Linked DNA regions of Phreatobacter oligotrophus. The protein of the gene in region 1 interacts with the protein of each later gene in a pairwise test. Links are inferred from orthologs where the notes say so. Each region holds a gene or a part of one and is shown in the gene's direction. Other genes may lie near its edges. The genes, in order: ndk and C8P69_RS05260.

Region 1 (3,028 bases):
CCGGCGCTTCCTGCGCCACGCCGCCCATCCGCGCCCGCGACGGCAGCTTGATCGTGCCGGAATCGGCGCCGAGCTCGCCCTGGATGACCTTGAACAGCGTCGACTTGCCGGTGCCGTTGCGGCCGAGGAAGCCGATGCGCGCATCCGGCGGCAGCATCACCGAGGCATTGTCGATGAGCACGCGGCCGGCCACCCGCACGGTCAGGTCGTTGATCTGCAGCATGGAGGGCTTTTGGCCGAGCGGGCCATGCGATGCAAGGGCGAGACGGCGGGGTAGGGAATAGACCCCTCACCCTTCCCTCTCCCCGCACGCGGGGAGAGGGGGGCCACAACGTCGCGCCACATCATGAGGCGTCATGCCAGGCACACACGTGGTCGCCGCACACGCAACGCCTTTGCCCCCTCTCCCCGCTGGCGGGGAGAGGGAAGGGGGAGGGGCCAGGTGTAGTCGCGGCGGCAGCGGCCGGCGCCCTGTTCAAGGCCAAGATTCTGGAGGCGTGACCATCCTGGAGCCGTGACGATCCTGGAGGCCTGACGCGCCCTGAAACGGACGAGGCCCGCCACCGATACATCCTCGGTGACGGGCCCGTACCCGCGCGAGCCGGGTTGGGTGGGGCGTCGGAAGGCCCGCGCGACTACTCGAAGCGGGTCAGCGGCAGATGCGGACCCAGCGAACCTCGGGGCCCCAGGGCGTGTCGACCCAGCGGCGCTCCCGCCAGCAGGCCGGCGCCACATAGGCGGGGCGGTAGGGACGATAGAAGCCGTAGGGCGGCGGCGGCGGACGGTGCCAGTGCGGGCGATCCCAGCCCGGGCGGCCCCAATAGGGGGGCGGGCCACCCCACTGGACCGGCGTGGCACCGAAGCCGATGCCGATCGAGACCTGGGCCTTGGCATCGTTGGGCGTGGCGGCGACCGCGCCGAGGGCGGCGAGGCCGGCGAGGGCGGACAGAACCAGACGGCGCATGGTGCATCTCCAGTGGCTCGGATCACCCGGTCCGGGGAGCCCGGTGGCGTCCCCGCGGTGACCATGGAACGGACTGTGACCTGTTGCCGCTGAACCGGTTCTGATCCCTCCCTTCATCCAGCGTTCAGCTGCGACGCCCTGCCTCCACGCCCGCCGCGACGATGCCACCGCTCGCCCGTTGCGGGCGCAGCGGCCCGCTGCTATGAGCGCGCCCACATCCCACCGACCCGTTCCCAAGGAGCCAGCATGGCCATCGAGCGCACCTTCTCCATCATCAAGCCGGACGCCACCAAGCGGAACCTCACCGGCGCCGTGAATGCCGTCATCGAGAAGGCCGGCCTGCAGATCGTCGCCCAGAAGCGCATCCGCATGTCGCTGCCCGAGGCCCGCAAGTTCTACGCCGTCCACAAGGAGCGTCCCTTCTTCGGCGAGCTCGTCGACTTCATGGTCTCGGCCCCGGTCGTCGTGCAGGTGCTCGAGGGCGAGAACGCCGTCGCCAAGTACCGCGAGATCATGGGCGCCACCAACCCGGCCCAGGCCGCCGAGGGCACCATCCGCAAGCTCTACGCCGTCTCGGTCGGCGAGAACTCGGTCCACGGCTCCGACTCGGTCGAGAACGCCAAGATCGAGATCGCCCAGTTCTTCTCCGAGAACGAGATCCTGCCGGCCTGATCCGGTTGTCCGGGCAACCCCCGGATGGTCCACAGCTATGCGGAAGGCGGGCTTGAGGCCCGCCTTTTTCGTTGGCTCCGCATTCTGTAGTCTGGCGTCGTTCCAGCCTGCCGCTGAGCCTCCCGGAGCCCGCATGAACGCACCGCTGCGCGTCGATCGCCTGAAGTCGACCTGCCCGCACGACTGCCCCTCGGCCTGCTCGCTGGAGGTGGAGGTCATCGACGGCAAGACGATCGGCCGCGTCCATGGCGATCCCGACCAGAGCTACACGGCGGGCGTCATCTGCGCCAAGGTGGCGCGCTATGCCGAGCGCATCCACCATCCTGACCGGTTGCTCCATCCGCTGATCCGCAAGGGCCCCAAGGGCTCAGGCACCTTCCAGCGCATCTCCTGGGACGAGGCGCTGGCCATGACGGCCGAGCGGTTCCTCGAGGCCGAGAAGCGCTACGGCGCCGAGACGGTCTGGCCCTATTACTATGCCGGCACCATGGGCTTCGTGCAGCGCGACGGCATCAACCGCCTGCGCCATGTGAAGAAATATTCCGGCTTCTACTCCACCATCTGCACCAACATGGCCTGGTCCGGCTTCATCGCCGGAACGGGACGCCTCGCCGGCGTCGATCCGCGCGAGATGGCCAAGGCCGACGTGGTGGTGATCTGGGGCACCAATCCCGTCTCGACCCAGGTCAATGTCATGACCCACGCCATGAAGGCGCGGAAGGAGCGCGGCGCTAAGATTGTCGTCGTCGACGTCTACCGCACCGACACGGTGAAGCAGGCCGATCTCGGCCTCGTGGTGAAGCCGGGCACCGACGGCGCGCTCGCCTGCGCCGTCATGCACGTGCTCTTCCGCGACGGCTATGCCGACCGCGATTATCTCAATGCCTACACGGACGTGCCGGCCGAGCTTGAATCGCATTTGCAGAGCCGCACGCCGGCCTGGGCCGCCGCCATCACCGGCCTGACGGTCGAGGAGATCGAGGCCTTCGCCAAGCTTGTCGGCGAGCACAAGAAGACCTTCTTCCGCCTCGGCTACGGCTTCGGCCGCCAGCGCAATGGCGCGGTGAACATGCACGCCGCCTCCTGCATTCCCGCCGTCACCGGCGCCTGGAAGCACGAGGGGGGCGGCGCCTTCCACAACAACGGCGCGATCTATCATTGGCGCAAGTCCCTCATCGAGGGCCTCGACGCCAAGGATCCGGGCGTCAGGATGCTCGACCAGTCCCGCATCGGCGCGATCCTCACCGGCGAGGCGAGGGCGCTGCGCCGGCCCGATGGGTCCGAGGGCGCGCCGGTCACCGCGCTCCTCATCCAGAACACCAATCCGGTGAACGTCGCCCCGGACCAGACCAAGGTCATCGAGGGCTTTGCCCGCGACGACCTCTTCACCGT
Region 2 (3,186 bases), on another replicon or contig:
CGGCCGACCTCGGTTGCCGCGTCCTGCGCCTGCTGCAGGGTCACGCCGGCATCGACCGTCATGGTATTGCCGGCCGGATCGACGGCGCGCACCGCCGTCATGCGGTTCAGCGAGATGACGATCTCGGCGCCGGTCTCATGCGGCACGTGCCCGCCGACAAGGCCGGTGGCGCCGCCCTGCGGCACGACCGGCGTGCCGGTCTCGTGGGCGAGCGCCATGACCGCCGCGACCTCTTCCGTGTTCGCCGGGCGCACCACCAGCGAGGTGCGGCCGATATAGAGGCCGCGGTCGTCGCGCAGGTAGGGCGCCTGGTCGTTCGCGTCGGTGATGGCGTAGCGGTCGCCGACGATCGCCTTGAAGCGCTGGATCAGCGGCTCCGGCATCGGCGGGGCGAGGGCGGCGACGGGCTTCGGCAGCGGCATGGCTGGCTTCCTGCGACGGCGTGTCTTCGGGCGAGGCTTCTTGCGCCGCGCGGGCGGGAAGCGTCAACGGGGCGGGAGGGATGGGAGCGGTGAAAATCGCGCGAGCGAAAAAGGCGGGAGTGGACGGGGAGGGGTCTTCCGCCGGCTGATGATCCGACCTATCTCTGACCTCGGAGCTGCGACGTACGTCAGGACACACATATCCCCGGGGCCTTATCGATCTTGAGGGAGCTGTCCCTGCCCTTGTCCGTGGACTTGGGCAACACGGCGCCCACCTACTTAGGTAGGTTCCCGGGATCGATCGTCCAACGGCAGAGTGGCTCCACTGAATTCGCGGGCGGCGTGGCGATGGCGACAAGGCCGCCGGCTGCCGTGCGGCTGAAGGCTCGATAGCCCACGCCCCCCGTTCCTGGCTCCCGAACCTCCCCCCGTCATGCCCGGCCTTGTGACGGGCATCCACGACTTCTCTTCATGGCGCGGTGTTCAAGGCGTGGATGCCCGGGATAAACCCGGGCATGACGGGGAGGGCGGAGCCCGATCCCGCCGCCTTACTTCTCCAGCTCGGCTTTTCATGCCCCACCCGCACCCTCCCCGCGCTGCGCGCAGGGAGGCAGACTTCGACCTCCCGGTCATACTGGGGCGGTTGGGCCTGGCCCCACCCTCGCCGGCAGTGAAGCGACGCCGTGGTCCCCCTCCCTGCGCGCAGCGCGGGGAGGGTGCGGGTGGGGCCATTGCATCCATGGTCCTCAATGCTCGACCGACGCGAGGCCCGGTGACACCCCGGCTGCGCTCCGCTACTCCTCCCCCATGACCGCTCCCACCAAGGCTGACCTGCGCGCGGCCGCCCTCGCGCGGCGCGATGCCCTCGACCCCGCCGCCCGCATCGAGGCCGCCCTCGTCCTCGCCGAGACCTTCCCGCTCGACCTGATCCCGGTCGCCGGCCGGGTCGTGTCGGGCTTCCTGCCCATCCAGTCGGAGATCGATGTCCGCCCGCTGATGGACCGGCTGCGCCTCGCCGGCGCGCGCCTCGCGCTGCCAGCCTTCCCGGACCGCAAAGGCCCGATGATCTTCCGGGAACTCGTCCGTGGCGCAGAGCTCGTCCCCATGGGCTTCGGCACCTACGGCCCTGGCCCCGAAGCCGCGGAGGTCTTCCCCGAGGTGCTGATCACCCCCCTTGCCGCCTTCGACGCGCGCGGCAACCGGATCGGCTACGGCAAGGGCCATTACGACCGCGCGCTCGCCGCCCTCGACGAGAAGGGCCGGCGCATAGCCGTCGGCGTCGCCTTCGCCTGTCAGGAGGTTGACGCGGTGCCCCACGAGCCCCATGACCGGGGTCTCGACTTCCTCCTCACCGAGACCGGTTTCAGGACCTTCTGATGCGCCTTCTTTTCCTCGGCGACGTCGTCGGCAAGGCCGGCCGCACCGCCGTCACCGAACGCCTGCCCGGTCTCGTCAGCGACCTCAAGCTCGACTGCGTCGTCATCAATGGCGAGAACGCCGCCCATGGCTTCGGCATCACCGAGGCCATCTACGAGGAGCTCTGCGAGGCGGGCGCCGACTGCATCACCCTCGGCAACCATTCCTGGGACCAGCGCGAGGCGCTCGTCTTCATCGACCGCGCGCCGCGCCTCGTCCGCCCGGTGAACTATCCCGCCGGCACGCCCGGCCGGGGCGCCCAGCTCGTCACCGCCAAGAACGGCGCGCAGGTCCTCGTCGTCAATGTCATGGGCCGCGTCTTCATGGACGCCATGGACGACCCCTTCGCCGCCGTCGAGCGCGAGGTCGAGGCCGCCCCGCTCGGCCGCGTCGCCGATGCCATCGTCGTTGACATTCATGCCGAGGCGACCAGCGAGAAGCAGGTCATGGGGCACATTCTTGACGGGCGCGTCTCGCTCGTCGTCGGCACCCACACCCATGTGCCGACTGCCGACCACCGGGTGCTGCCCGGCGGTACCGCCTTCCAGACCGATGTCGGCATGTGCGGCGACTATGACGGCGTCATCGGCATGGACAAGGCCGAGCCGATGCGCCGGATGCGCGAGAAGACGCCCGGCGGCAAGTTCGAGCCGGCCGGTGGTCCCGCCACCCTCTCCGGCGTCATCGTCGATCTCGGCGCCAACGGCCTTGCGACCGCCGTGACGCCGCTGCGCGTCGGCGGCGTCCTCGCGCCGACCTGAGTCCTCAGGGAAAGAGCAGGCCGAGCCCCGCCGTCTCGCGCGCCGCGGAATCGAGGCTCCGCGCCACGAGGCCGTCGGCGACGAGGTCGGCAAGCCCGTCGCGGAAGGCGTCCCGGCGGGCCGCGGAGGAGAAGGCGACGATGGTCACCTGCACGCCCGTCTGCCCGTCCAGGCCGATGGCGAGGATCCGCCCCGCCCCCGACAGCGTCACCGTGTCGAGGCGACGCTGAAGACGGGCGGAGAGGCTCACCGCCTCGCGCGGCACCTCGAGGAGAAGCGCCGGCGCTGCCATCGTTCAGCCGTTGCGGAAGAGGTAGCTGTAGCCGTTGATCGCCGGCACGCCGCCGAGATGGGCGTAGAGCACCTTCGATCCCCTGGGGAAGAAGCCCTTCTTCACCAGGTCGATCATGCCCTGCATCGATTTGCCCTCGTAGACGGGATCGGTGAGCATGCCCTCAAGGCGTGCCGAGAGGCGGATGGCCTCCACCGTCTCCTCCGAGGCAAGGCCATATTCCGGATAGGCATAATCCTCGTTGAGGACGATATCGGCGTCGGTGATGGCGCGGCCGAGGCCGACGAGGTCGGCG

What was found.
Region 2: the proteins of ndk (region 1) and C8P69_RS05260 interact in binary tests that used the Escherichia coli proteins (3 or more experiments, as listed by UniProt). The link is inferred for Phreatobacter oligotrophus from one-to-one orthologs.

The regions. Positions count from the first base shown.
Region 1 is NZ_PZZL01000001.1:441,502-444,529, forward strand. Bases 209-2,923 are described here. They hold ndk (nucleoside-diphosphate kinase), read left to right. Parts: upstream 209-1,210; coding sequence 1,211-1,636; downstream 1,637-2,923. Other genes in these bases: C8P69_RS02145 (ABC-F family ATP-binding cassette domain-containing protein), read right to left, coding at 209-223; C8P69_RS02150 (hypothetical protein), read right to left, coding at 650-964; C8P69_RS02160 (molybdopterin-containing oxidoreductase family protein), read left to right, coding at 1,770-2,923. In the rest of the region: more of C8P69_RS02145, read right to left, coding at 1-208; more of C8P69_RS02160, read left to right, coding at 2,924-3,028. UniProt on the Escherichia coli protein: Major role in the synthesis of nucleoside triphosphates other than ATP. The ATP gamma phosphate is transferred to the NDP beta phosphate via a ping-pong mechanism, using a phosphorylated active-site intermediate.
Region 2 is NZ_PZZL01000002.1:272,064-275,249, reverse strand. What follows is about bases 142-3,014. They hold C8P69_RS05260 (5-formyltetrahydrofolate cyclo-ligase), read left to right. Parts: upstream 142-1,229; coding sequence 1,230-1,799; downstream 1,800-3,014. Other genes in these bases: C8P69_RS05245 (1-aminocyclopropane-1-carboxylate deaminase), read right to left, coding at 2,895-3,014; C8P69_RS05250 (hypothetical protein), read right to left, coding at 2,604-2,891; C8P69_RS05255 (TIGR00282 family metallophosphoesterase), read left to right, coding at 1,799-2,599; C8P69_RS05275 (FAD-binding oxidoreductase), read right to left, coding at 142-422. Outside these bases: more of C8P69_RS05275, read right to left, coding at 1-141; more of C8P69_RS05245, read right to left, coding at 3,015-3,186. UniProt on the Escherichia coli protein: Involved in the removal of 5-formyltetrahydrofolate.